One region of the Yersinia canariae genome, then DNA from elsewhere that is predicted to be linked to it. Evidence: predicted binding sites of a transcription regulator. Region 1 holds the regulator's gene; each other region holds the start of a gene.

Region 1 (10,925 bases):
TTTCGAGCAATTACCGGAAGTGGGGGATGTGGATAAACCTAAATTGGTCTTTTTCTTTGATGAAGCCCATTTATTGTTTACCGATGCTCCGACGGCGCTGGTGGATAAAGTTGAACAAGTTGTGCGCCTGATTCGTTCAAAAGGGGTGGGTATCTATTTTGTGACACAAAACCCGCTAGATATTCCGGATAAGATCCTCGGCCAATTGGGGAATCGGGTGCAACATGCATTACGCGCTTTTACCCCTCGCGATCAAAAAGCGGTTAAATCCGCCGCGCAAACTATGCGGGCGAACCCGGCATTCAGTGCCGAACAGGTGATTACCGAACTGGGCGTGGGCGAAGCACTTATTTCTTTTCTTGATGAGAAAGGGCGGCCCAATATTGTTGAGCGCGCCATGGTGATTGCTCCGCAATCCAAAATGGGGGCGCTGGATGTCGCTGCACGCAATCACGCCATCAATCATTCGCCATTGTATGGCCGCTACGAAGAGATGGTGGACCGAGAATCGGCCTATGAGAAATTGTCTGCTGATGGCTCATCCACCTTGGGGGACGCGGCGTCTGGCGGGGCGAAAGCACCTGAGCAGCCGAATGGTCACGGCGGTGGTCTGATGGATGGGCTGAATGATTTGCTGTTTGGTTCTACCGGCCCGCGTGGTGGTAAACGTGATGGTATGGTGCAAACTGCCGCCAAAAGTATGGCGCGCGATCTGGGCCGACAAATTTTGCGCGGTGTTCTGGGGTCTATTACCGGTGGGCGCAAGCGTTAACTCGATGTTTTGGATATGAAATGCTGTTATTGATCGATAATTACGATTCATTTACCTACAACCTTTACCAGTATTTTTGTGAACTGGGCGCGGAGGTGGTGGTTAAACGTAATGATGAAGTGCAACTGACTGATATTGAAAAATTATCACCGTCTCATTTGGTCATTTCTCCCGGCCCCTGCACACCGAATGAGGCCGGGATCTCTTTGGCCGCTATTCGCCACTTCGCCGGTCAGTTGCCAATCTTGGGCGTCTGTCTTGGTCATCAGGCGCTAGGGCAGGCTTTTGGCGCGCGGATTGTGCGGGCGCGGCAAGTGATGCACGGCAAAACAACCGCTATTCGCCATACTGGTGAGGGGGTTTTTCGTGGGCTTAATCAACCGCTGACCGTGACGCGTTATCACTCTTTAGTCATTGCCGCCGACTCACTGCCTGATTGTTTTGAGCTGACTGCGTGGACGGAGCAGGGCGGTGTAATGGATGAGATTATGGGTATCCGCCATCGTAGTTTGCCGCTGGAAGGCGTGCAGTTCCATCCGGAGAGTATCCTCAGTGAGCAAGGTCATCAATTATTAGATAATTTCCTTAGAAATTAATTAGTTGATTTGTATGTCGTCAATTAAATAATTTTTCATTTGCCTGATTGTGATTTTTTATGCATATTTTGTGATTATATTTTCACATATCAGTAATGGGTAGTTTAATGGTTTATCAGGGTGGGCAGCGTAATGGCAGATAAATTAGCAGTGAATCGCAGTACATTCGATCAGGTTATTTTGCCTGTTTATGCACCAGCGCAGTTTATCCCGGTAAAAGGGAAAGGTAGCCGGGTGTGGGATCAGCAAGGCACGGAATACATTGATTTTGCAGGTGGAATTGCAGTCACAGCACTGGGGCATTGCCATCCGGCATTGGTGGCGGCATTGCATCAGCAAGGTGAAATGCTATGGCATACCAGTAATGTATTCACCAATGAGCCAGCGCTACGTTTAGCGCAAAAACTGATTGCCGCGACCTTTGCTGACCGGGTGTTTTTCGCCAACTCTGGCGGCGAAGCAAATGAGGCCGCATTTAAGTTAGCCCGCCATTACGCTATTGAACGCCATAGTCCTTATAAAACTAAAATCATTGCCTTCCACAATGCATTCCATGGCCGCACCCTATTTACTGTATCAGTCGGGGGGCAGCCAAAATACTCCGATGGTTTTGGTCCGAAACCCGCTGATATTATCCATGTGCCTTTTAATGATTTGGCAGCGGTAAAAGCAGTAATGGATGACCACACTTGCGCAGTCGTGCTGGAGCCGATCCAAGGGGAAGGGGGCATTACCTCTGCGACGCCAGAGTTTCTGCAAGGGGTGCGTGCGCTCTGCTCCCAACATAAAGCGCTGTTGGTGTTTGATGAAGTTCAAAGCGGCATGGGGCGCAGCGGTAAGCTGTTTACCTATATGCATTATGGTGTCACGCCAGATATCCTCACTACGGCTAAAGCATTGGGCGGCGGGTTCCCTGTCAGTGCGATGCTGACAACAGAAGAAATTGCATCAGTGATGGCCGTCGGAACACACGGTACCACTTATGGTGGCAATCCTCTGGCCTGTGCGGTAGCAGAAGCCGCATTGGATGTGATTAACACCCCTGAGGTACTTGATGGTATTGAACAGCGTCACGGCGTGTTTGTGCAGGCTCTGCAAGAAATTAACAGCAAGTATCATGTGTTTAGTGATATTCGCGGCATGGGGTTGTTGATTGGGGCAGAATTAACACCGCAATATCATGGTCGTGCGCGGGAGTTCCTGACCGAGGCGGCAGCGCAGGGTTTGATGATTCTCAATGCGGGGCCAGACGTACTGCGGTTGGCACCTTCACTGGTGATTGAGCAAGAAGATATTCAGCTAGGTATGGCGCGTTTGGAACAAGCCATCGCCAACCTGGTAAAAGGCTAAGTGGCCTCATGGAGAGGGCTTAACCTCTCCATTTTACGCCTTACTCTGCAATCTATGGCTGCGCCAAATACCGTGGTGCGGCTGTTGTTGCCATGCTAGGGATGAAACGGTATGCATTACGCTAAGATGCGACAAGATGCGGCGTAAATTGCGTTCCAATTCAGAGATTTGGGTGTCGGGATCGATATCCGGCATTTGCACAAAATCGTTATTCCCCTCACTGCTATCCGACTCCAGCCGTTGCTGGCATTGCTGTATCGCCATTTCACATAGCTGTAAATAATCTTCCGCCAATTTAACGGTTAACCGGACGTGGCGTTTATCTGCATCTGCGGGCGATTCTCCCAGTGGATAGGCCCGGGTCAGGATAGTCATCTCGTTGATATGCCCGACAATAAGTTCGCTATGTGTGGCCCATAGGCGCATGTCTGATAAATATTTGGAGTTGAATCCCGGCTCCTGCATGGCCTGATTCAGTGAGTTAAGAACAGCATTGCTGGCTTTGTTCACCTGAATGCGCTCATAGGACAGTTCCCCAACATCTGGCTTAGGTTTCAGTAGGATACGCAGGATACTCTGATAACTCTCTAGCGCCTGATGCGCATTTTTACGCAGTAAACCGCTTTGCCACTGAGGCCATAACCAGAGTGCACTGGCAAAGGCCAATGCGCAGCCGATTAACGTATCCAGCAACCGCGGGATCAAAAAGTCCGCCCCTTCTCCGGTCAATAGCTGCAAGATATACACCGTAGTGATAGTTCTAAAAATGACTGACAAGCCATAGTTTTTGCGTTGAACCAGATAGGCTACCAATGTGATGAGTAACATGATGCTCAGCGTGGTGCCTTCCGGCATTTTAAAGTGCAGTAAAGCTGCCGCGAGTAACAGCCCTATCAGGGTGCCAAGGGCGCGGTGATGAATACGGATCTTCGTGGCGTTATAGCCGTTTTGTGTCACCAACATGATGGTGAGTAAAATCCAGTAAGGTTTAGGCAGGTGGATCAGGTTGCCGATATAACTGCCAGCAGCCAGGGTGACGCCAATCCGGCCAGCATCACGTAATGCACTGGATTTAAAAGATAAGTAGCCGACAAGCGCCGGCCAGAACGGTTGGGATATCTGGCTGGACATCAAATCACGGTCATACTGCGGGCGCTGGTCGCTCAGAATTTGGGTAATATGACTGATATGGTAATAGCAAAATTGCGCCACTGGATTATTAGGATGTTGCTGGGCAATCTCTTCCAGTTCTACCAGTGCATCACCGGCGCTAAAGCCGGTTTTCGCGCGGTGGTGGTAGAGAATATCATCGGCAATGGTGCGCATTTGCGTTGAGATAATCTGTATATTGCGCTCAAGGACCTTTTCTATAGGTGTCTGCTCAATCAGCTCTTGCGTTTTTTCTGACTGATTCATTGCCGCAGTGATGTGTTCTTGCAAATCGAGGGCCATCTGAAATAGTGTCAGTAACCGTTTTTGCTCTTTCTTGGTGGTGTTAGGAAGCAGGTTAAATTGTTGATAAAGTTGATTAATTTCATCCATGATACCTTGCTGTTTATCCAACAACTGCGGTATTGCCTTTTCCGTTTCCCGGCGCTGGCCAAATAAACGGAATGTCGCATCGCAATAATTGGCCAACAGATGGTAAAGCTGGCTCAATGGCTCACGGATGGGCTGGTCCTTACATAACCGGAACCACAGCCAGGTAAATACGCCGTACCAGAGAGTCCCCACGGCACACATCAATGGGGCTTGCCAGATGGGCGCGCGACCTATCATGCTGAGACTGAAAATCGCGGCAATCAGTGCGGCCGGGAGCAAACGGCCATTGAGCTGACTGATGGCACCACTTATCCCCAATGTTAATGCGAGGCCAAGCAGCACCACTGGCAATGGGATATCCCACAGCAACAGTTGTTGAGTTAGATAGCTACTGAAGGTAAAGAGAGCCCCGCCGACAATCAGTCGCCGGAAGAAATGTTGATGAGGGGTATCTAGCGAAGCAATGTTACAGCAAGCGGGTATCAGGGAGAACATCAACCCCAATCGTAAATCGCCAATAGCAAACCCCAATGCCGCGGGTATGCACAGAACCAGCGTTTGGCGGAGAGCATAGTTAACTTCAGGATGATAAATAAGCCGTTGCCAATTCATGTAGGCCCCAGGAGTTTATTAATCACACAGATGAAGAAAACCAGTGCCGGGTTAGCGGCACTGGTTTATAGGGAACTAACGGGTGCCGTAAACGACAATCGTTTTACCGTGTGCGGAGATCAGATTTTGATCTTCCAGCATTTTTAGTATCCGCCCCACCGTTTCGCGGGAGCAGCCAACGATTTGACCAATTTCCTGGCGGGTAATCTTTATCTGCATCCCATCTGGGTGGGTCATGGCATCGGGTTGTTTTGCCAGATTAAGCAGTGTTTGTGCAATGCGCCCAGTGACATCAAGGAAAGCAAGGTTACCCACTTTCTCAGATGTTATCTGTAAGCGATTCGCCATTTGTGAAGACAGGCGCATCAAGATATCTGGATTTACCTGAATCAACTGACGGAATTTTTTGTAAGAAATTTCAGCCACTTCACAGGCGGTTTTTGCTCTAACCCAGGCACTACGTTCTTGGCCTTCTTCAAATAATCCAAGCTCGCCGATGAAATCTCCCTGGTTTAGATAGGAGAGAATCATCTCTTTACCTTCTTCATCTTTGATAAGCACCGCAACGGAGCCTTTCACGATGTAGTAAAGCGTTTCGGCCTTTTCACCTTGGTGAATTAGCGTACTTTTCGATGGATATTTGTGGATATGGCAATGAGACAGGAACCATTCGAGAGTCGGGTCTGTTTGTGGCTTGCCGAGAACCATTCGCTGTTATCCTCTGTTGTTATCGCTGCCTAATTAACAGGGCTCAGAGTTCCCTGTACGGCGTGCTTATAAAATACACTTTCATTTAGCATATTAATTTGCTCAACTGCCGAAAGGTATAGCCAAGATACGTACCGGGTAGAAACCCTTCACTGAGTATTGAGAAGCTACCCTATTTAATTCTAGAAACAACACTTTCGATTCTGTTTGTAGCACAGGATGAGGCCAGTGTCTTGTGTTGTATCGCTTCAGCATGATGAACATCGGGTTACATTGCCAGTTTGTAAATGAAAGGGTAGTCTGAACCAGAAAATTTAACCGGGAGCAAGAGTTATGCAGGCACGTGTAAAGTGGGTTGAGGGACTGACATTTTTGGGTGAGTCGGCTTCAGGCCATCAAGTTTTAATGGATGGGAATGCGGGCGATAAAGCACCAAGCCCGATGGAAATGTTGTTAATGTCGGCAGGCGGCTGTAGTGCAATTGACGTTGTTTCCATTTTGCAAAAAGGCCGTAACGATGTGCGCGATTGCGAAGTGACGTTAACTTCGCAGCGCCGAGAAGAGGCACCGCGCCTGTTTACGCAAATTAACTTGCATTTTATTGTCAGCGGCAAGGGCTTGACCGATAAAATTGTTGAGCGCGCGGTTGAACTTTCGGCTGAGAAATATTGCTCGGTTTCTCTGATGCTGGGCAAAGCGGCGACCATTACCCACAGTTTTGAAATCCGCGAAGTCGCCTAAGCAAACCCTTCGTCCTTGAAGCTGCGGGGCTGTTAGCTGTGCTCGCTCACCCGAATCACTGACTTATGTAAGCTCATCGGGATGAGTTCGCTTGCCGCCTACCCGCAGCTCCAATGACTTTGGATTGGGATAGTGTTAACCAATTTTTTTCCCTTCCAGCAATTGCTGCACCAATGGCGCCATAATCAACTCCATCGCCAGCCCCATCTTCCCGCCTGGGACTACCAATGTATTGATATTTGAAATAAATGATCCCTGTAGCATCGCCAGTAAGTAGGGAAAATCGATTTGATCCAAACCCCGGAAATGAATGACGACAAAACTTTCATCCAGTGACGGAATGGCTTTGGCGGCAAATGGGTTAGAGGTATCGACGGTCGGTACCCGCTGGAAGTTAATATGGGTGCGCGAGAACTGGGGGGTGATGTAGTTAATATAGTCATCCATGGAGCGCACCACGGAATCCATGACCGCTTCACGGGAATGGCCGCGCTCGCCGGTATCCCGGACTAATTTCTGAATCCACTCCAGGTTAACGATGGGGACTACGCCAACCAGCAAATCTACATGTTTCGCGACATCATGATGTTCAGTCACGACCCCGCCGTGCAGGCCTTCATAAAACAGCACATCAGTCGGCTCGGGTAGCGACTCCCAAGGAGTGAATGTGCCGGGAATCTGGTTATAGGGCACGGCTTCATCATAGGTATGCAAATACTTACGTGAGCGCCCGGTTCCGTGCTCACCGTATTGGGACACACTTTCTTCCAACTGACCAAAATCATTGGCTTCTGGGCCAAAATAGCTGATATGTCGGCCTTGATCCCGCGCTTTACGGATGGCGGCATCCATTTCCGGGCGAGTGTAGCGGTGGAAACTGTCACCTTCAATTTGTGCCGCGCGAATATTCAATTGCTGGAAAATTTTGCGAAACGCCAAACTGGTGGTCGTGGTTCCTGCGCCACTTGAGCCGGTAACGGCTATAACCGGATGTTTAATTGACATATTAGCTGTAACTCCATGGGGTTAGATCCTCAGTGGACAGGCTGAAATTGGCTGTTTTTTTATCGTTAATGGCTATTTTTAGGGCAAAGTGTCCAGCTTGTCACTCTGATTTTACTCGAAGAGTGTGGCGACAACGCGAGGGTTATGGCAACTCTTCTGCCCCGGCACGAAATGCACCACGCGGCATAATATTGATGGTTTCGTGTAGTTCAGACCACACTAATACCGCCTCACGACTCACTAATTGGCGGCGCACATCTTCGACTTTTTGTGCCAATGAGCGCTCTTGCTCGCCGTAATCGGTGCCTTCACGTAACACAAAGGTTTCAAGCAGATTATCCAGTGTTTCACTATCGACTTGCTGCCAGGGGATAATCATGACTGTTGCTCCAAATAGGGGGAAAGCCAGGCTGGAATACGTTGTTCCAACCACATTTGTGGGTGTTTTAATGAGCCGCCGACAAATCCGACATGGCCGCCATGCTCAGTTAACTGATAATCAATGTTACTTGGTAATTCCTGCCGGTTGGGGATAACGTCGGCCGTCATGAATGGGTCATCATTAGCATGAATGATAAGCAATGGCGTTGTAATTTGCGGTAGCAGTGGCAAAGCGCTGCAACGCCGATAGTAATCCAGTGCATCATTGAAGCCATGTATTTTCGCCGTTATGACATCATCAAACTCTTTGATTCGCCGCAGCCCTTTCAATTGCGCCAGATTCAACGGCAGGCTTCCGGGGTAATGCAACAGCTTACGAGTGGCATTTAACTTGAGCTGATTCAACAAATAGCGCTGATAAACACGTGAGAAACCTTGATCCATTCGATTCGCGCAAGGTTCGAGCATCAGGGGGGCAGAAACCACCACGGCGGCCTCTAATAAACTATCGCGCCCTTGCTGTGCCAGATAGCAAGCTAACATATTGCCCCCCAAAGAGACGCCGACAGCGGCCGTTGGCACCTGACCATAGTTTTCCCGCAGCCAGCGCAGGAAGAAACGCGCATCTTCTGTTTCACCGGAGTGATAAATGCGAGACTTGCGATTAGGTTCTCCACTGCATCCACGAAAATGCATGACTACCCCCAACCACCCTTTGGCTTGCCAAGCGTGCAGTAAACCATGGGCATAAGGGCTGTAAAAATTTCCTTCCAACCCGTGGAATAGCACCACTCTGGGTTTATCGCGCGCCAGCTCAGGATTTTCACTCCAGGCCAGGTCGACAAAGTCCCCATCGGGCAATTCCAGCCGTTGCCAAAACGGCCGCAGTTGCACACGTCGCCTCACAAGCCGTGGCAGCAGTGTTTGAAGGTGTGGGTTGCTGGCACCGGCCAGCGGGCGAAATATTTCATACATATGATGAATGGAAATCATGTCGTTGCTCTTGTGTGATCAATAGCACACTGTTAGCTTCATGGGTATATCGCGCATCATTTTGGGTGAGAGGCACCCGTCTCATGGAACTGAGTTTATTTCTTTCAATGGTAGGTTTTCTCTGGGTTGCTGCAATTACCCCCGGCCCAAACAATATGTTATTAACCTCAGCCGGAGCCAATTTCGGCTTTATGCGGTCTATCTGGTTGATGTTAGGCATTATGTTAGGCATGCAGAGTATGCTGTTACTGGTGGCATTTGGGGTCGGTGGCCTGATTTTGATCTATCCCTCTTTGCACTTAATTCTGAAAATTCTCGGGAGTCTTTATCTACTGTGGCTGGCATGGAAAATTGCCACTTCGGCCTATGAAAAATTAGAAACCAATATTGCACCGCCAAAACCGCTGCGTTTGTATCAGGGATGGTTATTACAGTTTCTTAATCCAAAAGCATGGCTGATGGGATTAGGCTCCGTTGCCAGCTTCAGCATGGCGGGTGTGGCTTATAATCATTCCATCTTAATGATAAGTCTTGGCATGTTTATGGTGAATCTGGTGGCCGGTATTATTTGGCTGGGTTTTGGCTCTTTGATTGGCCGCTTGCTGCGCAGCCGCCGGGCTTGGTTCACATTTAATATCTCGATGGGTTTGCTGACCGCGGCCTGTGTGCTATTGATTTGGCACTAATTAATGATTTTACATTGATTAATCACCGGAGCTAATTGATGGCTTATAACTATTTTCATGTTGATGCATTTATCGGCACAGGATTATCCGGTAATCCGGCCGGGGTGTATTTGCTGAAAAAGCCGCTGTCGACAGAACAAATGCAACGTATTGCCGCTGAGATTAATTTGCCGGAAACCAGTTTTGTCTGGGATGAAGGGGATAAGTCGGCGATTCGGTGGTTTACCCCAGAACGTGAAGTGGATTTATGTGGTCACGGCACTTTGGCGGCGGCGCATGTGATGTTCAATTTGGTGAACCCCGGTTTGCATGATATTTGCTTTCGCAGCGCCAGCGGCGATTTACATGTGAAGCGCGATGCGGATAACTTTGGCCGATTGTCACTGGATTTCCCTGCATTGCCCCCAGAGCAAATCGCGATTTCGGCTGAACTGAAAATCTTGCTCGGTGTGGATATTCAACAGGTATGGCAGGCGAAGTCTCTGCTGGTGGTGCTGGACAATGAGCAGCAGGTTCGCCAGTTACAGCCGGATTTGGTGGCACTGATTGCCTATACTGGCCGGGGTGTGATTGTGACGGCACCGGGTGATGAGGTGGATTTTGTTTCGCGCTATTTCACCTTGAGCAGTAATGAAGATCCGGTTACCGGTTCGGCCCATTGCACATTAATGCCGTATTGGGTGGCGCGATTGGGCAGGGCATCGCTCCATGCTCGCCAGATCTCCGTGCGAGGCGGAGAGTTATTCTGCACGTTAGCGGGAGATCGCACTTTTATTTCCGGTGAATCCCGCATTTTCCTCAAAGGCGAAATATCCCTTTAGTTAACTGTTTGTTGCAGATAAGGATTCAGTTCTTAGCGGATTTGTTATTTCCTAAAGGAATAAAGAATAATTTTTTATTCCTTTTGCCATGTTACTCCTTCAGGTATCACTGTCATCTCAGCGCCCCGAGTGTGCTGAGGGTCGCAATAATAGCGAATGACACTGTTAACTGAGCGGAGTGAACCCATGGCGACAACCTTTTCTTCTGTGAATCTTGCCAGCGCAGCACACGGCTTTTTGCGATCCGGTGGGGCACTGCTGGCCCTGTCATTGGTGATGGCCAATGCACACGCGGTTGATGTGACCGTCGCCTACCAAACCTCTGCCGAGCCGGCCAAGGTCGCCCAAGCGGATAACAGCTTTGCTAAGCTTTCCGGTGCCAATGTGGACTGGCGCAAATTTGATAGCGGCTCCAGTGTCGTCAGGGCACTGGCTTCGGGTGATGTGCAGATTGGTAACATCGGCTCCAGCCCATTAGCGGTTGCCGCCAGCCAGAATGTCCCGATTGAAGTGTTTTTACTGGCCTCCCAGCTGGGTAGCTCTGAAGCATTAGTCGTCAAAAAAGAGATCAAAACTCCTCAGGATTTAATCGGTAAACGCATTGCGGTGCCGTTTATCTCCACCACGCATTACAGCTTACTGGCTGCCCTAAAGCATTGGGACATCAAGCCGGATCAGGTCACTATTGTGAACTTACAACCCCCCGCTATCGCGGCGG
Region 2 (10,925 bases), 1.3 Mb from region 1:
CAATCAGGACTGTAGGTTTGGCGTTGCGGACCACATCTTGCAATGAGATTGCGTCACTGGCCAGATTCCAGCCCTGCAATGTGTCACTTTTTTGCACCAACTTACTTTGGAAATCCAACAGATTAGGCAGTTTATCCGTCAATAAACCGAAGCGGTCGACCATAAACACGCGCGCTCGGGCTTGTTCTTCACTCAGCCCTTCTGAAATCATCTGTGCAATGATTTGTTCAGCAATGCCGCAACCCGCTGAGCCGGCGCCGAGGAAAGTGACCGTTTGGTCGCGCAACTGGCTACCTGCGGCATGACTGGCGGCAATCAGACTGCCCAGCGTGACCGCCGCAGTACCTTGAATATCATCATTGAAGCAGCACAGTTCATCACGGTAGCGATTGAGCAGTGGGGTCGCATTGTTCTGAGCAAAATCTTCAAACTGCAACAACACATTTGGCCAGCGACGTTTCACTGCCTGAATGAATTCATCAACAAATGCATAATATTCATCACCAGAAATACGTGGATGACGCCAACCCATATACAGGGGGTCATTCAGACGCTGCGGGTTGTTGGTGCCCACATCTAATACCACGGGCAATGTATAAGCCGGGCTGATACCACCACACGCGGTATACAGGGACAGTTTACCAATCGGAATGCCCATACCGCCGATGCCCTGGTCGCCAAGGCCAAGAATTCGTTCGCCATCAGTGACCACGATAACCTTGACATTCTGCTTGGTGGCGTTTTGCAGCATGTCGTCGATGTGTTCGCGATTCGGATAAGAGATAAATAGCCCGCGCGCGCGACGATAGATATCGGAGAAGTGTTCGCAAGCCTCGCCGACGGTCGGGGTATAAATAATAGGCATCATCTCACTGAGATGGGCTTCCAGCAGGCGGTAAAACAGAGTCTCATTGGTATCTTGAATATTACGCAGATAAATATGTTTATCATCATCGCTTTTGAAATCTTGATACTGGCGGTAAGCTCGCTCAGCCTGCTCTTCGATAGTTTCAACCGCTTCCGGTAATAAACCGTGTAAATTGAAGTGGCTGCGCTCAGCATTGGTGAAAGCGCTACCTTTATTCAACAAAGGGAATTCTAATAGGATGGGGCCAGCGTAAGGGATGTACAGGGGACGTTTACTTTCGTATTCCAGTTCCATGAATTTTACTCTTAAACGTTATTATACCCTTCGTCCTTGACGTCGCAGGGGGCGCTGCGGGCGCTTATCCGAATGATTGACTTGAGTAAGCTCATCGGAAAGCCTTCGCTGGCTACCTATCTGTAACTCCACTGACTTTGGGTCTGGACAGTTATTGTTGCTCCGATCCTAAAAGATAAGAAAAATATGTACAGCTTTTGTTAGTTAAATATGTCAGTTATCAGCAAAAGTGCGAATTAAGTTGCAGATTTTACAGCTCAATTACCGCCAGCAGATTGATTGACTGTCAGCTTGATTCATTGGCCAAACGAAACTTTTACTGCATTACCCTCCGGAACGGCAAAAGTAATCATAGTTGGTTGCGTGAGCCAATGAGTGAAAGTGCGGCGCAAAGCTGTAACCGGGGTTAGTCAGCTAACCCCGATTTGCTGTTATCTGATTAGAATGTCACGCGTTTTACATCAGTACAGCCAAGGGTTGCCAATGTTGCTTGGGTGGCATCCCACTGAGTCAACATAGGTCGGCTGCCTTCAACCAGCACTGCGCGGCGGATAGCGCTACAGTCTTTGCCTGACAAGTTGGTCAGAATTAATGCAGCTTGCAGGGGGGGCAAGCTTGGGTTAAACGCCGCATTTTCCGCATAACGGCCGGCATAAATGTTGCCATCGGTGGTTTCCACCGCCACACCGCTGTGGGAAAGGCTATAAGGTGCATGGCTGTGATTGGCACCGTCAAGTGCCGCCTGAGTCAGTGAATCAGTGTCAGTGACTTTATAGCCGTGATCGACAGGATCCATCAGCAAGGTATTGATATCCAAGTCTTTCGGGCCGAAAGAGTCAGGTAAATATTGCCCGAGTGTTGACGCCGGGCGGCCCGGTAGGTGGATATGCAAGTCTGTTCCACTGTTCAGTTCATTCATAAACTGGCGGCAATGGCCGCACGGGGTGTAATTGACAGTAATAGAGACCAAACGGGCTTCACCACGTAACCAGGCATGAGTTACAGCACACTGTTCGGCATGAATGGTTTGTTGTAGCGGTGCGCTGCTGAACTCCATATTGGCACCGAAATAGAGATTGCCGCTGATGCCCCGAGCGATAGCGCCAACCATAAAATGGGAGATAGGTGTTAATGCGCAAGCGGCAGCTAGCGGTAGTAACGCAAATGCCAGCGCATCATCATCTAACCCACTGATACTTTTCACCGTTTTCACTTGTTCTGCTGTCAGCATTGCGGCGAAATCGTTTGCGCTCAAGATAGGTTCAAGTGCGGATTGCAGTGAGGCGGGCAGTTCAGCCCAAACGTCATGAAAACGTGCTTGCATAGGGTTCTCTCCAGTAGTTACGGGAAACTATTTTAGGCAGCTTGGAGGCTTCTTGGTGTGATGCAGATCTCGTTATATATGAAATTCATGCAAGTAAAATCTCAAATGAGAGATGTATCTCAAATTTATGAATTAACCCTCACAGTACCCAATAGATTTCAAGGGGCAGGAGAGCGGCAAGCGAAGGGCAAATTGATTTTGCACCGTGCTTGCGTTGGCCCCGCAGTTAACACTCCAGCCGTTTGAAAATTAACCAAATAAATGCAGCAGTACCGGAAACAAGAAGGGAGCCAGCAGTGAGGTGATAATCCCACAAATAACCAATGCAAGTGAGCTGAATGCGCCTTCTTGAAAATCCATCTCAGCACAACGGGCGGTACCGAGGGCGTGCGAAGCCGTCCCCATCGCCAGGCCACGTGAGGCTTTGGTGGTGATTTTTAATAGATTTAGCAAGCTGTGGCCAAACACGGCCCCCAAAATACCAACAAAAATAACACATACCGCACTGATGGCGGGCAAACCATGAATGGATTCGGCCACGGCCATGGCGATCGGCGTCGTGACGGATTTGGGCAAGACTGACGCGGCAATCTCAGGCGTTGCTCCCATCCATAAGGCAACCGCAGTGCCGCTGACCATGGCAGTAATACTGCCGATAAAACAGATACTAATGATTGATTTCCAGCGGGCACGAATTTGATGTAATTGTTCATACAGCGGGAAGGCCAGTGCCACCACTGCCGGCTGCAACAAGTCATTCAGAATTTTGCTGCCCGCAAAATAGTTGGCATAGGGCATATGGGTCACTAACAGCAATGGAATAATAACAACCATTGATATCAGCAATGGGTTCAGCAGCGGCATTTTCAGCCAGCGGGCCAAACGGCGCGCGCCAAAGAAGACAATAAGAGTCAGTGGCAGTGACCACCATAAGTTGCTGATCATTCGTCTTCCTCCGTGTGGGTCGGAGAACCAATCACTTTGCGTTCGCGGTGGACATAATGCGAGCTGTACCCCACAACCAGCATCACTATCAGGGTGCTGACAAAACACGAAACCACGATCGGGCCGAATTGTTTGGTCAGTTGGTCATAATATTGCATTACACCGACACCTATCGGCACGAACAGCAGTGCCATATAGCGGATAAGCAGGTGGCAACCGGGTTTTACCCATGTTGAGGGTAAAATTTGCGAGGCAAGCAGGGCAAACAGAATCAACATGCCGATAATGCTGCCAGGAATAGTGATGGGCAGCAGCAAGGCCAACGCCTTACCTGCCCATAAACACAGATAGATAATGGCGAACGCTCGCAGATACTGCCAGCAAAGTGAAGTCACATTGCGCATAAAAAGAGTCCTGAGTAACGGAGTGTATTCATCATACAATTAACTTTGGCACTGTGCTAGTCATCACACTATGAATAAATAATATCCTTCTCATTTTTCACATTGCACGGGCTTAGCCGGTTGATCTTCCTGTGTTTTTGCCAACTGGTAGCCGCGATGGAAAAAGGCCAGTCCCAAAATTGCCGCGATTATCAGCATATAGAACATCATTTGTGGCGCGCTATAGGCCAGCAAGAAACCACAGAGAACCGGGTTAGCTGCACCGCCTAATTGGCCAAGATTCTGGACTCCATAATAACTGCCTTTGAGATTCGCCGGAGCAATAAAATCGATAAACAAGTATTCGACCGGGATAACAATAATCTCGCCCAATGAGAAAATGGCCATCGCCAACATCCACAAGGGGATTGATTGTTGAGCCACCATAAACCCGAACAAACCAATAATAAAGAACAGGGTACCCAGCATCAGCCAGCGCATTAAGTTCTGCTGATTCATCCGGCGGCTTAATAGGTATTGCAAGGTAATAACAATAGCCGCATTGACCGTCATCACCGCGCCAATGACTTGATAGGCAAATTTAGCATCAGAAACAGTTATCAGATATTGGGATAGGTAACCGGAGAATTGGCCAAAGACAATGGCGCTGAGCATGCTCCCAATAGTGAAATAAATCAGCCGCTTGTCATTGCGTAAAATCCGGAATGTTTGACGAAAATCGGGCACGGATTCAGTCTGCGTATGTTCAGCGACTGACATATCAGTGCTGTCTATTCTGAATTTCAACGTGATGGCGACCAACAACGCCAGTATGCCAGAAATAATAAAAGGTACTTGCGGCCCCATGCTGACGACTAAAACGCCCAATCCCGGCCCGACTGCCCAGCCAACATTGACCAAAGTATAATTGGCTGAAAAAGCTTTGATGCGCTCATTGACCGGTAACCAGTCAGCAAAACAGGCTTTAATGGCGATGCTGTAGACGGAATACGCCGAATGTAGCAAAGCCAAAATCAGGATAATCCATGCCGGATGCTGAACCCACGGCAAGGAAAAAAAGGTCGCCGAAAACAAGGAAATTGCCAGCAGAATCAACTGCTTTTTATTGAATTTGTCCACCAGATACCCCCCGTATAGGCTGGTAAAAATACCCAGAGTCAAACTCGCTCCCAACACCAGCCCAACCTTATCAGGTGCTAACTGAAAGTGTTCTGCCAGATAGATAGTAATAAAGGGGAGGGTTACGGCTCGCCCAATAGTCAAGACCAGCGAAGCAATCAGCAGGTTGGTCACGCGCGATGGAAATCCTTTCATGGCATTTTCTTATTTATATTTTTTTGGATAATGAACTGTTTCTATGCGGTTTTTTCAATCAAAATAATGACTCGAACAGCATTAAGACAGCGGGCTCAGCCAATTACAGTAGACTATTGCAGTAACTAAAGAGAGGGGGGAGGAAGAAAATTTTTCGCAGATAGCAGATCGACCTAAATCGACCTGCTATTGATAGACATACCCAAGGCTATTAGTGGTGCAACTTATCCCCGCAGTTCCAGGGACAACGGGACAATTAACCTAAATACTCGATGATAGATAACCCGCCGTTATAGTCGGTGCTGTAAATAATCCCTTGAGCATCAACAAACACATCGCATGACTGAATGATTTGCGGGCGACCTGGCCGCTTATCCATCATTTTTTCCGGTGCGGCAGGTACTAACGCCCCCGTCTCCTTCGGCTGATAGGGGTTGCTGATATCATAAGCACGAACTCCGGCATTTTGGTAGGTCGCAAAAATCAGCGTTGAGCTGATAAAACTGCCAGGCCGATTTTCATGCAGATTATGTGGGCCAAAATGAGCGCCTTTTTTCACATAATCTCTTTCATTGGGCACCGGGAAGGTTGAGATACTGACGGGATTGCTCGGTTCGCGAATGTCGAAAACCCAAATATGCTTCTCACCGTCCTCTTGATTGTCCAGCACGGCTTCGTCCAGCACCACCAATAAGTCGCGGTCAGGTAGGGGCAGCGCGGTATGAGTCCCGCCGCCAAAAGGGGGGCTCCAGTTGCGATGACTGATCAGCTTGGGTTCCGAGCGGTCGCTGACATCCAATAGTGTCAAGCCGCCATCACGCCAACTGCCATATGCAGTGTCGCCGCTGACAATGGCATGATGCAGCGCATAGCGCTTACCTTCGGGCCAGCTTGCTTGTTCACCCGCCGCGGTATGCATGCCGGGTAAAGCATAACGCCCAGCAACCTGTGGTTTTTGCGGGTCAGCTAAGTCAATAGTCAGGAAGATATAATCACTGTAGCCATCCAATAGCGCAGAAACATAGGCCCAGCGCCCGCCGACATACCAGATACGGTGGATACCAATGCCATCAAGTGACAAGAAGCTTATTTCACGCGGCTTATCCGGCGTCGAAATATCAAAAATACGTAAACCGGCACTCCAACTGCGACCTTCCTGCCGGGTACTGATCGTTTGGGCGACCGAGCGGGTGTAATACACTTTCTCTTCGGCAAAACTGACATCAGCGAAGAGATCTCGTGCATTAATGACCAGTAGCAGGTCATCATGGGCCTGTAAGTGGACATTCCATGTATTGGGTGGGGCGGCGATAAAACCGGCCGGACGTGGGTTTTTTGCATCTCGTACATCAATAATTGATACGCCCTGCGACACCATATGGCCGACATAGGCGTAACCCCGATGCACCATCACTTGTACGCCATCGGGTTTACCGCCTTGGTCGCTATGACCAATCAGCCGCATATTGCGGCTGTATTCCGGTGTCGGCAAGTATCCTTGCGCTGCCATTTATTGCACTCCAAATCGATTGGTCATATTGGCCTTTAATTGCTCATTACTGACCGTTTTTAGCCGCAAGGGTAGCAAACCAAGGTGAGTTGAAATCATCTGATTGTCCCCAGCCAGGAATGATTTTACTCAAGCCCGCGACGTTAACCGGGCCAGGTTGGCTCGCCAGCAGCGCTTGCGGGATAGAAGCTGCGCGGAACTCATAACTTGTAGGGGTCTCTTCGCCCGCAATTTTCTTGGCCACCAGACGCAAGTTAACCGCGCCAATCAGCTTAGGATCGACAGCAACGCTGACTTTCCATGGGCTATTAGCTTCGCGCATCAGTTGCAAATCCTGATTTGAGATATCAATGCTGTACAGTTTGATCTCGGTACGGCCATTTTCCTGCAAGGCTTTATAAGCACCTTGTGTAAAAGCATCCCAAGTTCCCCAAATTGCATCGATTTTACCTTTCGGGTACTTCGCCAAAACTGCACCTACTTTGTTCGCGGTATCACCTTGAACATCAGATGAAACGGCACCGATAGATTCCAGTTCTGTAATACCCGGATTCTGTTTCAACAAAGCCTGATAAGCCGCCTGACGACGTTCCATTGGCGGGAAACCGGCAACCCAGAGTTTGATAATATTTGCTTTGCCGTTGAAGTCTTTCACCAACTGACCGAAAGACTCATTGGTGAGAGAGGCATCATCCTGCTGGGTGATGGTTAGCCCGGGGATATCACCCTGAATGGCCGTATCAAAGACAGATACAGCAATACCGCTGGCGGCAATCCGCTTAACCAGCTCAGTTGAATAAGGATCACGGCCCTGGGAAAGAATAATCCCATCATATTTTTGGCTAATAGCCTGGTTAACAAAGTCCTGAAAACGTGCGTCATCCCCGTTACTCAAGAAAGTATCAACTTTGAAGCCGAGTTTTTTACCTTCTTTCAATACACCGGACAGGAACTGTGTTGTGTTGTCGTCAGAACCCAAATTACGGATGACGGCAATTTTTATCTGCCCTTGATGTTTGGCGATTGCATCAGGGATAGGGGCGAGTGTGGCGGTGTCCGCAGCGAAGACTGGCAGTGCCGTCAGTAGGCCCAGGGCCAGTAATGGGGAAACAATTTTTTTCATCCGGAACTCCGTCATGGTGTTGGTAAGTTATGCAAGGTGAACGCGATTATCATTGTTATGGCTATCTTTGTGTCTAGACGTCTATCTGTCTCTGTACAGCATCATAACCATAACTATTTTGATAAGGAATTAACTTTGTTATGAATTTTTTGATCGCGTTATATCTTTTAGTTTGGATGGCTTAAATAAGCAGCAGAATGCAGAATGCAGAAAGAGATAAGTATAATGATCGCAAACAGCATCAATAACCTCTCTATTTGAGTGGGATTATATGGGAGGGCGGCAGAGGGTTATTTTTACTGCGGATAAATATCCGTGTTAATATTTTATTTCACTGCCTACTCAGTACTGATATTCTAAATAGAGCGTCAGTCATAATAATAAATAATAGAGGCTAATTACTATAGCATCAGTGAATTTTCACTATTTTAGTTTAATGATATTTAAAGGATTATTGTCACCATGGGTAAAATTAGCAACCTATACAAATTCAGAAAGGATAGCAATGATACGGTACCGCTGAATTTGGATTATTTTATCAATAACAGTATTATGGATAGCCCAATTTATCGTTATATGTCTCGCAGTGAATGCGTTTTTTTATTTGCACGCTATTTATTAGCATTAATGACAATTGTATTTCTGGTCACCATCATATTCCCGGACTTGATTGATGATATCCTGGATCTTTCTGTTTCGTCTTTCCCCGCTATGTTTTCATTAGTGTTATTGTTACCTTGCTCAAACCGTTTGGCTAGCCAAAATTTAAGCCCTAATTTATTAATTTTTCATCTTCTTCCATTCGGCTGTTATTTTTCGCACGGCTTATTGAGTATATTTTTATTGGGTCTTTTTTTACTCTATTTTATATCTATAAATATTTATGATATAAAACCGCTTGCATGTGAATGCAGAAAAAAGTTGTCTTCAACCTTGCCTAATGAGTATCCATTTGGATTGGCGCTGGTCTGTTTTTCCTTATTATACATCAGCTTTTTCATGCTGTTTGAATTAGATGATGCCATCATTTCATTAATGATGTTGTCATGGATTTTCTTTTTACTGGCCAAGTGGCATTGGCCGGTTGTAGCATTAAATATATTGGGTGCCGTCGGTGTGTTCTGGTTTTTCTCATCAGGATTTGTAGAAATAAAACACCATCAGAATATTATTATCAATGCACTGATTAAGATTTCTTTACTGGATAATATTTTATTTCTGATTTTCTCGTTAAGTTTATTCATTAATATGCTGTTTTGGTTAGAGGCATGGCAACGAGATAGGTTACCCACAGTCCAAAGAGATGAGTGATTATTTTTCACGCAGAGAGTAATAATAAAAATGCCGGTCAGGTTTCCCATGGCCGGCATTTTGGTCTCTAAGTTCGACCTTATTTCACTTGCATACCGGGTTGCGCACCATTGTCCGGGCTGAGCAAGAAGATATCGTTGCCGCCAGGACCCGCTGCCATCAGCATGCCTTCAGAAATACCGAAGCGCATTTTGCGTGGTGCCAAATTTGCAACCATCACGGTGAGCCGACCTTCTAATACTTTTGGATCTGGGTAAGCCGAGCGGATACCCGAGAAGACCTGACGGGTTTCACCGCCAAGATCTAATTTCAGTTTCAATAGCTTATCTGAGCCTTCGACAAAATCAGCTTGTTGAATCAGCGCGATGCGCATATCCACTTTAGCAAAATCATCAAAACTGATTGTTTCCTGAATCGGATCATCGGCTAACGGGCCAGTGACTGCTGCTGTTGTTGCAGCCATATCTTCTTTAGAAGAGGCGACCATTTCACTCACCTTATCCAAATCAATACGGTTAAACAGCGCTTTAAAGACATTAATCTGATGATCTAGCAGCGGTTGTTCGATGCTGTCCCATGTTAATTCCGTATTAAGGAAAGCCTCGGTACGCTCAGTCAGTGCCGGCAGAACCGGCTTCAGGTAAGTCATCAGCACCCGGAACAAGTTGATACCCATTGAGCAGATAGCTTGTAAGTCGGCATCACGGCCTTCTTCTTTCGCCACGACCCATGGAGCTTGTTCATCAACATAGCGGTTGGCAACATCGGCCAGCGCCATAATTTCACGAATCGCTTTGCTTGACTCACGGTTGCTATAGGCATCTGCAATACTGGCAGCTGCATCTATAAAGGTTTTATATAACGCCGGATCAGCAAGTTTATCTGCTAACTTGCCCGCAAAACGTTTGTTGATAAAGCCAGCATTACGTGAGGCCAGGTTCACCACTTTGTTGACGATATCGGCATTGACGCGCTGGACGAAATCCTCAAGATTCAAGTCGATATCATCAATGCGGGAGGAAAGCTTGGCCGCGTAGTAATAACGTAGACAGTCGGCATCCAGATGTTTCAGGTAAGTGCCCGCTTTAATGAATGTGCCACGGGATTTTGACATTTTTGCGCCGTTTACCGTGACATAGCCATGGACGAACAGGTTGGTCGGCTTGCGGAAATTACTGCCTTCGAGCATGGCTGGCCAGAACAGACTATGGAAGTAAACAATGTCTTTACCGATGAAATGATACAGATCGGTTGTAGAATCTTTACGCCAGAACTCATCAAAATCCAAATCGCTGCGCTTATCACACAGATTTTTGAATGCGCCCATATAGCCGATTGGCGCATCTAGCCAAACGTAGAAATATTTACCCGGCGCATCAGGTATTTCAAAACCAAAGTAGGGCGCATCGCGGGAGATATCCCACTGTTGCAGACCTGATTCAAACCATTCCTGCATTTTGTTCGCAACTTGTTCTTGCAGTGCGCCAGAACGCGTCCAGGCTTGCAACATGTCGCTGAAAGCAGGAAGGTCGAAGAAGAAGTGCTCAGATTCGCGCATGACTGGTGTTGCGCCGGAAACCGCAGATTTTGGGTCAATAAGCTCAGTCGGGCTGTAAGTTGCACCACAGACTTCACAGTTATCGCCATACTGATCCGGTGATTTACACTTCGGACAGGTACCTTTCACAAAGCGATCGGGCAGGAACATGCCTTTCTCAGGATCATAGAGCTGAGAAATCGTGCGATTCTTGATATAACCGTTTGCTTTCAGGCGGTTGTATATCAGGCTCGACAGTTCACGGTTTTCATCACTGTGAGTAGAGTGATAGTTA
Region 3 (10,925 bases), 2.1 Mb from region 1:
TCTGGTGGATTTGCAGTCAGGGAATGCTGCGCGCGGCATTTGCTCTCTGCCATTCACCCGCCAATCAGATTTAGAAACCGTCTATATTCCAATGAATATTATCGGCAATCTGTATGTTTCTAATGGCATGTCTGCGGGGAATACGGCTAATGAAGCCCGCGTGCAGGCATTGTCCGAAGTGTTTGAACGCTCAGTGAAAAACCGCATTATCGCCGAATCTATTAGCTTGCCGGAAATCCCAGCCGAGGTGTTAAATCGCTATCCGGGTGTGGTGGAGGCGATTGCCAAACTGGAAGAGGAAGGTTTCCCAATCCTCTCTTACGATGCCTCTTTGGGTGGCAAATATCCGGTCATTTGTGTGGTGCTGTTTAACCCATCAAATGGGACTTGTTTTGCTTCATTTGGCGCACACCCAGACTTCGGTGTTGCCCTTGAGCGTACCGTAACTGAGCTGCTGCAAGGCCGCAGCCTCAAAGACTTGGATGTATTCACCGCACCAACCTTTGATGATGAAGAAGTCGCTGAGCATACCAATCTGGAAACACACTTTATTGATTCAAGCGGCTTAATCAGCTGGGATATGTTTAAAGAAGACGCCGACTATCCATTCGTAGATTGGAGCTTTAAAGGCACCACAGAAGAAGAGTTCGCCACGTTAATGGCCATCTTCAAGCAGGAAGACGCCGAAGTGTACATTGCCGATTATGAGCATCTGGATGTTTATGCTTGCCGAATTTTGGTGCCGGGGATGTCTGATATCTACCCTGCCGAAGATCTGCTGATGGCAAACAACACTATGGGCGTACACCTGCGTGATACCTTGCTGGCTCTGCCAGACAGTGATTGGCAGCCAGAACAGTATCTGGAACTCATTCAGGCCTTGGATGATGAAGGGTTGGATGATTTTGCCCGCGTCCGTGAGCTACTGGGCATTGCCTCCGGTAAAGATAATGGCTGGTACACACTGCGGGTTGGCGAGTTGAAATCCATGCTGGCCTTAGCGGGCGGCGATTTGGAACAAGCACTGATTTGGGTGGAATGGACGCAAGACTTCAACTCTTCAGTCTTCAGCGCAAAACAGGCTAATTATTACCGTTGCCTGCAAACACTGCTGTTGCTGACCCAAGAGCCAGACCGCGATGCAGCCCAGTATTATGGTGCTTTTGTGAAAATGTATGGTCAGGAAGCGCTAGAGGCTGCATCTGCGGCCATTGCTGGTGAGGAGCGCTTTAACAGCTTATTCAGTGTTGATGAAGATCTCAAAGCCCTCCCGGCACATCAGGCTCTGCTGGGTGCTTATGCTAAATTGCAGGCGGCGAAACGCCGTTATTGGGATAAAAAGTAAGTAATCACATTGCCCGACAGATCTCCGCTATTTGTTTGTCGGGCAGTCATCAAGCAAGAAAAGCGGCAAATGCCGCTTTTTTTATCTCAAGATTTCTCGCCTATTAATTTCTGCATTTATTCTGACGAATAAAAATACAAATAGCTCAAGCTAGCAATTGTTTTTGTCATAAAAAAACGTTATTTTCTGACGCCGCTTAGGGTAAAAAACAGCACCTTTAAACAAACATTATTTGCCAATCAGATAAAACAAACATAAAGGTGAATAAATAGTTAATTTTTAATGACGAAGAATAATAAAAATAGCTACAAACACTGTTTTTAATTAACGTTCTCAACGGCTTTAAAACAACGCAATCAAAATTATTTGTAAATATTAAAATATTTTTTCACTTTAATAATCAATGAATTAACCTCATTAAGCACACATTTTGTAGTGTTTTAGCGCCAACTAAACTCGCGCAATATGATCCATATCAATTTTCACGCTATACTGCTTTGCTAGTATCTCGTTGTGCTTTATTAACCCTTAAGAGAGAGTTAGTGTGAAAGCTGACAACCCCTTCGATGCATTATTACCTGCGGCAATGGCTAAAGTAGCCGAAGATGCCGGTGTCTATAAAGCCACCAAGCATCCGCTAAAAACTTTTTATTTAGCGATTACTGCCGGTGTGTTTATTTCAATTGCGTTTGTTTTTTATATTACAGCGACTACCGGAACCGCAGGCGTGCCTTTCGGTTTTGCCAAGTTGGTGGGTGGTATTTGTTTCTCCCTGGGGCTAATGTTAGTGGTGGTATGTGGTGGTGATCTTTTCACTTCTACCGTACTAACAACTGTCGCCAAAGCCAGTGGCCGTATTACCTGGCGCCAACTGGGATGCAACTGGGTTAATGTCTATATTGGGAATCTGTTCGGTGCGCTATTTTTCGTGTGCCTTATTTGGTTCGCTGGCCAACATACTGTTGCAAATGGTCAATGGGGTTTGAATGTTTTACAAACTGCCGATCACAAATTGCACCATACTTTTGTAGAAGCAGTATGTTTGGGTATTTTGGCTAACTTAATGGTTTGCCTGGCGGTTTGGATGAGTTACTCCGGCCGTACCATAATGGACAAGATGTTTGCGATGATTTTACCGGTGGGAATGTTTGTTGCCAGCGGTTTTGAGCATAGCATCGCGAATATGTTTATGATTCCTATGGGTATTGTGATTAAAAACTTCGCGTCGCCTGAGTTTTGGCAATCCATAGGAGCAGCACCAGAGCAATTTGCTAACTTAACCGTAAGTAACTTTATTATTGATAACCTGATCCCAGTCACTATCGGCAACATCATTGGTGGCGGATTATTGGTAGGTTTGACTTACTGGGTAATTTATCTGCGCGGTGACCAGCAACACTAAGTGTGGCCGCTCACGGTTTTCGAAGAAATTCACATTAAAAGGTAGATGCATTATGACCGAACTTAATGAAAAATTGGCCAAAGCATGGCAAGGTTTTACCCAAGGTGATTGGCAGAACGAAGTCAACGTTCGTGACTTCATCCAGAAAAACTACACTCCTTATGAAGGCGATGAGTCCTTCCTTGCCGGCCCTACCGAAGCGACCGACAAGCTGTGGGCGCAAGTTATGGAAGGTATCAAACTGGAAAACCGCACCCATGCGCCAGTTGATTTCGATACCGACGTAGCAGCGACCATCACCTCTCATGATGCTGGCTATATCAACAAAGATCTGGAAACCATCGTTGGTTTGCAGACTGAAAAACCATTGAAACGTGCCCTGATTCCATTCGGCGGCATCAAAATGGTTGAAGGCTCTTGCAAAGTTTACGGTCGCGAACTTGACCCACAACTGAAAAAAGTCTTCACCGATTACCGCAAAACGCACAACCAAGGTGTATTTGACGTTTATACCAAAGACATCCTGAACTGCCGTAAATCTGGTGTACTGACTGGTTTGCCAGATGCGTATGGCCGTGGCCGTATCATCGGTGACTATCGTCGTGTAGCCGTTTACGGTATCGACTTCCTGATGAAAGACAAACTGGCTCAGTTCAACTCTTTACAAGATGACCTGGAAAACGGTAAAGACCTGGAAATGACTATCCAGTTGCGCGAAGAAATTGCTGAACAGCATCGTGCTCTGGGTCAAATCAAAGAAATGGCAGCCAAATATGGTTGTGATATCTCTGGTCCAGCGACTAACGCTAAAGAAGCAGTACAGTGGACTTACTTCGGCTATTTGGCTGCGGTTAAATCTCAGAACGGCGCTGCAATGTCCTTCGGTCGTGTTTCTACTTTCCTTGACGTTTACATCGAACGTGACATGAAAGAAGGCAAACTGACTGAAATCGAAGCGCAGGAACTGATTGACCATTTGGTGATGAAACTGCGTATGGTTCGCTTCTTGCGTACCCCTGAGTATGATGAGCTGTTCTCTGGTGACCCAATCTGGGCAACTGAGTCTCTGGCAGGTATGGGCGTTGATGGCCGTACTCTGGTGACCAAAACCAGCTTCCGCTTCTTGAACACCCTGTACACCATGGGGCCGTCTCCAGAGCCGAACATGACCATTCTGTGGTCTGAAAAACTGCCACTGAACTTCAAAAAATATGCAGCTAAAGTGTCTATCGATACTTCATCTGTACAGTATGAAAACGATGACCTGATGCGTCCTGACTTCAACAACGATGACTATGCCATCGCATGTTGTGTTAGCCCGATGATTGTCGGTAAACAAATGCAGTTCTTCGGCGCGCGTGCCAACCTGGCGAAAACCATGTTGTATGCAATTAACGGCGGCGTTGATGAAAAAATGAAGATCCAGGTTGGCCCGAAAGAAGCGCCAATGATGGATGAAGTGCTGGACTATGACAAAGTCATGAACCGCATGGATCACTTTATGGATTGGCTGGCTAAACAATACGTTACCTCGCTGAACATCATTCACTACATGCATGACAAGTACAGCTATGAAGCTGCGCTGATGGCACTGCATGACCGTGATGTTTACCGTACTATGGCGTGTGGTATCGCAGGTCTGTCTGTTGCTGCTGACTCCCTGTCTGCTATCAAATATGCCAAAGTAAGCACCATTCGTGATGCTGATGGCCTGGCTATCGACTTCAATATCGAAGGCGAATATCCACAGTTTGGTAACAACGACTCACGCGTTGATGACATCGCTTGTGACCTGGTTGAGCGCTTCATGAAGAAAATTCAGAAGCTGCGTACTTACCGTGGTGCAGTGGCAACTCAGTCTGTGCTGACCATTACCTCTAACGTGGTTTATGGTAAGAAAACGGGTAACACTCCAGATGGCCGCCGCGCTGGTGCTCCATTCGGTCCAGGTGCTAACCCAATGCACGGCCGTGACCAGAAAGGTGCTGTTGCCTCTCTGACTTCTGTTGCTAAACTGCCGTTTGCATACGCGAAAGATGGTATTTCTTACACCTTCTCTATCGTGCCAAACGCACTGGGTAAAGACGACGAAGTTCGTAAAGCTAACTTGGCAGGTCTGATGGATGGTTACTTCCATCACGAGGCGTCCATTGAAGGTGGTCAACACCTGAACGTGAACGTAATGAACCGCGAAATGCTGTTAGATGCGATGGAAAATCCGGAAAAATATCCGCAATTGACTATTCGTGTATCAGGCTACGCCGTTCGTTTCAACTCGCTGACCAAAGAACAGCAGCAGGATGTCATTACACGTACATTCACTCAGTCAATATAAGTTCTATACCTTACAGGTATAACTAAAATAGATTAGACTAAAAGGCTCCACCTTAGTGGGGCCTTTATTTATCCAGTATTGGAGTAACCTGCAATGTCCGTACTTGGCCGCATTCACTCATTCGAATCCTGTGGCACCGTTGACGGCCCAGGGATTAGATTTATTGTATTCTTTCAAGGTTGCTTAATGCGCTGCCTGTATTGCCATAACCGTGATACTTGGGACACGCACGGCGGCAAAGAAGTTACCGTTGAAGAATTAGTTAAAGAAGCCGTTACCTATCGCCACTTTATGAATGCTTCTGGTGGTGGTGTCACTGCCTCCGGTGGCGAAGCCATCTTACAGGCTGAGTTTGTCCGTGATTGGTTCCGCGCCTGTCACGAAGAAGGTATTCACACTTGTCTGGATACCAACGGTTTTGTGCGCCGTTATGATCCCGTCATTGATGAATTACTGGATGCCACAGATTTAGTGATGCTGGATTTAAAGCAGATGGATGACAGCGTGCATCAGAATCTGGTCGGCGTATCCAATCACCGAACACTGGAATTTGCTCGCTATCTGGCAAAACGCAATCAAAAAACCTGGATTCGTTATGTGGTCGTGCCGGGCTGGTCAGATGATGATAAATCAGCCCATATGCTGGGTGAGTTTACCCAGAACATGACCAATATCGAGAAAATCGAATTGCTGCCTTACCATGAACTTGGTAAGCACAAATGGATTGCCATGGGTGAAGAATACAAACTGGATGGGGTCAAGCCCCCTACCGCGGAGATTATGGACCGCGTGAAAGGTATTCTGGAAAGCTATGGTCACAAAGTGATCTACTGATAGCCGTCAATTGACACACTGATGTTTAATCATGCCGCCATGCAAAGTAACCCGCTGGCGGCATTTTTTTGGCAATTATATCGCCGCGTAAGGCGTTTTTTGCTGATCGGGTTTGCGGAGCAACATCATTAAATACACTAAAGCCACCCCCGCAATCATGATGAACAATAGATTGTCTGAATAACGCTGCATCAGCAATGAAGTCATGGTCGGGCCGGTCAGGCTACCAATGGTATAACTCATTAATAATGCCTGATTCATTGCGACCAATTCATCGGCACTGGCCTTTTCACATGCCCATGCCATGGCGACAGGATAAAGCGTAAAACCGGCACATCCCAAAATGAATAATGCGGGGGCCAGCGCATAATTTCCCAGAATAGCGACACTGCCGAGGATCACGACAAATACTTGAATGCGCAGCACCAGTAGACGGCCGTAGCGGTCGGCCATTTTGCCTATCGGCCACTGCCCGATAATCCCAGAACTGACCAATAATGCCATCCACCATCCGACACTCGCATCACTCATTCCTTGATGAGATAAATACAACGGCAGCAGACCATAGAGCGAACCTAATAACACCCCGGAGATAATGCAGCCATTAATCCCCAAGCGCGCACTACGTCGCTTCAACATCGGCCAAACGGCAATATGTGGTACGTCACTGCCCCCTTCATGGGAAAAGTGAGCAAATAACAGCGGCAGCATCGCCGTAATGACCAGCGCGCTGACCCACGGAATAACACTGAGTAATTGGGTTGAGACCACACCCAAGAGCAATTGCCCGGTAACAGTTCCCAGATAATAAACCATCATATAGGCCGCCAGCAGTTGGCCTCGATTGGTTACCGTACCACTGCGCAATAGTGCGCTTTCGACAATAACCCATATTAATGCGCAAGCCACACCAGCAAAAAAGCGCCATCCCAGCCAGCTCCAAAAATCAACCGACAGCATTAACCCGCACGTCGCCAGCGCGAATAAAATACAGGAATAATGGTAGCTACGATTAAAACCAAGTTGTTGGATAAACCGCCCAGCAATCAACGTCCCGACCAGATTCCCGCTAAAGTATGATGAGCTAACCATCCCTACTTGCCAGGTCGGCAATTGTTGATGAGATAACCATAAGGGAACCAAAGTATTTAAAACTGCGATAGAAATCGTAAATAGCAAAAGCCCACAGAGCAAAAGCAGCACCGGGCGAGAATATGCGGACATAATAAGACTGAAGCCGTCGGGACAAGGAGGAAAGTGAGCGCATCATGCCACTGGTGATAAAAAAGTCAATTGCCTCGCGTGGGGCAATAGCACGATATGTTGCTAAATGAGTATTTTGTTCTATTTGCCAACACTTAAAAACAAAAAAGCGCCCGCAGGCGCTTTTTGATTATTGATGCTCGGCTATCGATTTTATTAACCAATAAATTCCAAACCACCCATATAAGGGCGTAAGACTTCTGGCACCTGAATACGGCCATCAGCCTGCTGATAATTTTCCAGCACCGCAACTAAAGTACGGCCAACTGCCAGGCCAGAGCCATTCAGGGTATGAACCAAACGAGTCTTTCTGTCAGTTTTATTGCGGCAGCGCGCTTGCATACGACGCGCTTGGAAATCCCACATGTTCGAACATGAAGAGATTTCACGGTAAGTATTCTGCGCAGGCAACCACACTTCCAGGTCATAGGTCTTGCTGGAGCCAAAGCCCATATCGCCGGTACACAACAGTACCTTACGGTATGGTAACTCCAGTAATTGCAGCACTTTCTCTGCGTGACCCGTTAGCTCTTCCAGTGCCGCCATAGAATCTTCCGGGCGGGTTATCTGCACCATCTCAACTTTGTCGAACTGATGCATACGGATCAAGCCACGGGTATCACGACCATAAGAACCCGCTTCAGAACGGAAGCAAGGGGTATGTGCCGTCATTTTCAATGGCAGGGAATCTTCTTCAAGAATCTCATCACGCACCAGATTGGTCACAGGCACTTCTGCCGTTGGAATCAATGCATAGTTGCTGCTGTCAGATTCTTCTTCTAGCGGTTTGGTATGGAAAAGATCACCACCAAATTTAGGCAACTGACCGGTGCCGTAAAGAGTCGCATGGTTGACCAGATAAGGAACGTAAGTCTCCAGATAGCCATGTTTTTCAGTGTGCAGATCCAACATGAACTGTGCTAATGCGCGGTGCATGCGAGCGATTTGCCCTTTCATCACCACAAAACGCGCGCCAGTCAGTTTCACTGCTGCAGCAAAATCAAGCCCACCGGCCATCTCGCCCAATGAAACATGATCTCTTACCTCAAAGTCATACTTGCGAGGTTCACCCCAACGGCTGACTTCAAGATTATCATTTTCATCTTTACCCACTGGAACAGAATCATCAGGCAGGTTAGGAATAGATAATGCCAGATCACGGATTTCGTTTTGCAACTTGTCCAGCTCGGCCTTAGCTGCATCCAGCTTTTCACCTAGTACATTCACTTCCAGACGTAATGGTTCGATATCTTCGCCACGCGCCTTGGCCGCACCAATCAATTTCGATCGGGAGTTACGTTCTGCCTGCAGACTTTCTGTTTCAACCTGTAAAACTTTGCGGCGCTCTTCTTGTTGGCGCAACATCTCAACATCAAGTTTAAAACCTCTGCGAGCCAGTTTTTCGGCGACTGCGTCTAGCTCATTGCGCAGCATATTGGGATCGAGCATGCTAGTCCTGTGCTTGTAGTTATGGATGCCCTTCATCCTTGAAATTTCAGTGGCGTTAGCGGCGCTCTTTCACTCCGATGACTTACCAGACTATGTTCATCGGAACTTGCTCACTGACTGCCTACTTACAACTCCAACTATCTTGGGCATAAAATGGTTATTAAGGGAAAATTTAACGCTGTAAGCGGTGTAAACAGCCACTTACCAAGTGGTTATAGCGCTAACCTTACCGCAACAGCAAGGCTAGCGGTAGCGTTTTATCGGGCTATTTTGATCCTGCTCAGCCAGCCATGCCAGCTTTTCACCAATTTTCCCTTCCAGACCTCGGGATGACGGTAAATAGTAGCGGGTAGAGGCCATTTCTGGTGGGAAATAATTTTCGCCAGCGGCATAAGCATGTTGTTCATCATGGGCATAACGGTATTCAGCCCCCAGCCCCATTTCTTTCATGAGTTTGGTCGGCGCGTTGCGCAGATGTTCCGGTACATCAAAATCTGGCTTATCACGTGCATCTTGCATTGCGGCTTTAAACGCCGAGTAAACAGCATTACTTTTCGGCGCACAGGCCAGATAAACAATTGCCTGAGCAATCGCGCGCTCACCTTCTGCCGGGCCAACACGAGTAAAACAGTCCCACGCAGATATAGCCACTTGCATCGCGCGAGGATCAGCATTACCGACGTCTTCCGACGCAATGGCTAATAAACGTCGGGCAACATAAAGCGGATCACCGCCCGCCGTGATAATTCGTGCATACCAATACAACGCTGCATCAGGTGCAGATCCACGAATAGACTTATGGACTGCTGAAATCAAATCGTAGTAACGATCGCCTTTGTTATCAAAGCGCGCACTGCGCTCGCCCGACACTTCTTTCAACAAATCAGGCGTCAATACCCGGGTTCCATTGGCATCTATTTCTGCCATATCGGCCATCATTTCAAGGCTATTCAACGCCCGACGCGCATCGCCACCCACCAATTCAGACATCATTCGGCGGGTTTCATCTGGCAGTTTTATATTCTGCCCACCATAACCTCGGCTGCTGTCTGACATCGCCTGGTCAATAACTTTTTCGATATCTGCGGCGGTGAGAGCTTTCAGCAAATAGACCCTGGCTCTGGAGAGCAATGCCGAATTTAGTTCAAATGAAGGGTTTTCTGTCGTGGCCCCAATAAAAGTGATAGTGCCATCTTCAATATGAGGCAAAAAAGCATCTTGCTGACTTTTATTAAAACGATGGACTTCATCGACGAATAAAATTGTCCTGCGCCCCGCATCACGATTCTGCCGTGCGCGCTCAATCGCCTCACGAATTTCTTTAATACCAGAGGTTACCGCAGAAATACGCTCAACATCCGCCTGACCATAGCGACCAATAATTTCGGCCAAGGTAGTTTTACCGGTTCCCGGTGGTCCCCAAAGAATCATTGAGTGTAATTGCCCAGCAACGATTGCCCGTGGTAACGGTTTACCCGGAGCCAGCAAATGCGGCTGGCCAATATACTGTTCCAACGTCAAAGGCCGCATCCGCGCGGCCAGTGGTTGAAACTCATTTTGGGAAAAATCGAGGGACATATTACTCACACTGACCTCACTGCCGCTGGTCGTCCAGCGTTACGCCCTTTGGTAGGGTAAACTTGAATTTACTCGCATCCGCTGAACTATTTTGCTGGCCTTTCAGTATATAAGCGCTGCGCTGCCCGTCTTGCTCAACCGCAGTAAAGCTTTTGATTGTACCCGTTGGCGTCACGGTAATAGCAAATTGCTTCAAATTGCCGCTTGCGCTTTTAGGTGTCAGCTCAAAATCGTCACCTTTCTGCTTCACATTATATTGTTTCCAATCATCTGGATTATTGCGGGTGATAAGCATAAATGGCGTATTGCCCGTAGCATTTTTCAGCCAGGTCGCCGTGGCTTGCTCCACAAACGGGTTATAGAACCACAGTGTTTCACCATCAGAAATCAGGACGCTTTCATCGGGGGAAGTCATATGCCAGTTAAAAAGATTAGGCCGTTTCACCCACAATTCACCCTCACCCTCTTGTACTGCTGCGCCATCTGAGCTGGTCACTTTCTGCGAAAAATTAGCATGGAAACTGTTCACTTTGCTCAGGCGACCTTGCAAATCGGAACTGGCATCTGCCAGCGCTGAAGCCGAAATTAAACCCGATAACAGACAACAAGCAACAAGCAGTTTTTTCATTATTCTACATACCTTATAAAATTCATTGCGCCCTAATGGGCTGCCACAAAGGCGGATTCAGTGAGCGAGTATATTGTCACTCTATGTGCCG

The links. The regulator CRP, encoded in region 1, controls carbon source genes, mostly activating them, when cyclic AMP is high. The targets are predictions, from matches to a motif close to ATGTGANNNNNNTCACAT.
Positions count from the first base shown of each region.
Region 2: a site for CRP is predicted at 2,542-2,559, ahead of cdd (cytidine deaminase). Genes of this name have one in related genera too.
Region 3: a site for CRP is predicted at 1,809-1,826, ahead of focA (formate transporter FocA). Genes of this name have one in related genera too.

Region 1 covers NZ_CP043727.1:4,388,131-4,399,055, reverse strand. The annotation lists gene F0T03_RS20240 (helicase HerA-like domain-containing protein) at 1-772, shown strand, start outside; gene F0T03_RS20235 (aminodeoxychorismate synthase component II) at 793-1,368, shown strand; gene argD (bifunctional acetylornithine/succinyldiaminopimelate transaminase) at 1,501-2,718, shown strand; gene F0T03_RS20225 (YccS/YhfK family putative transporter) at 2,752-4,872, opposite strand; gene crp (cAMP-activated global transcriptional regulator CRP) at 4,948-5,580, opposite strand; gene F0T03_RS20215 (OsmC family protein) at 5,914-6,321, shown strand; gene F0T03_RS20210 (phosphoribulokinase) at 6,457-7,326, opposite strand; gene F0T03_RS20205 (YheU family protein) at 7,469-7,705, opposite strand; gene F0T03_RS20200 (hydrolase) at 7,702-8,682, opposite strand; gene F0T03_RS20195 (LysE family translocator) at 8,784-9,386, shown strand; gene F0T03_RS20190 (PhzF family phenazine biosynthesis protein) at 9,425-10,207, shown strand; gene tauA (taurine ABC transporter substrate-binding protein) at 10,394-10,925, shown strand, end outside.
Region 2 covers NZ_CP043727.1:3,052,916-3,063,840, reverse strand. The annotation lists gene F0T03_RS14130 (NAD-dependent malic enzyme) at 1-1,162, opposite strand, end outside; gene cdd (cytidine deaminase) at 1,602-2,486, opposite strand; gene F0T03_RS14120 (CidB/LrgB family autolysis modulator) at 2,736-3,431, opposite strand; gene F0T03_RS14115 (CidA/LrgA family protein) at 3,428-3,835, opposite strand; gene F0T03_RS14110 (MFS transporter) at 3,926-5,149, opposite strand; gene F0T03_RS14105 (LVIVD repeat-containing protein) at 5,406-6,659, opposite strand; gene F0T03_RS14100 (sugar ABC transporter substrate-binding protein) at 6,706-7,782, opposite strand; gene F0T03_RS14095 (hypothetical protein) at 8,245-9,093, shown strand; gene metG (methionine--tRNA ligase) at 9,173-10,925, opposite strand, start outside.
Region 3 covers NZ_CP043727.1:1,797,652-1,808,576, reverse strand. The annotation lists gene ycaO (30S ribosomal protein S12 methylthiotransferase accessory factor YcaO) at 1-1,345, shown strand, start outside; gene focA (formate transporter FocA) at 1,890-2,747, shown strand; gene pflB (formate C-acetyltransferase) at 2,800-5,082, shown strand; gene pflA (pyruvate formate lyase 1-activating protein) at 5,176-5,916, shown strand; gene F0T03_RS08365 (MFS transporter) at 5,992-7,140, opposite strand; gene serS (serine--tRNA ligase) at 7,336-8,628, opposite strand; gene F0T03_RS08355 (replication-associated recombination protein A) at 8,872-10,215, opposite strand; gene lolA (outer membrane lipoprotein periplasmic chaperone LolA) at 10,223-10,834, opposite strand.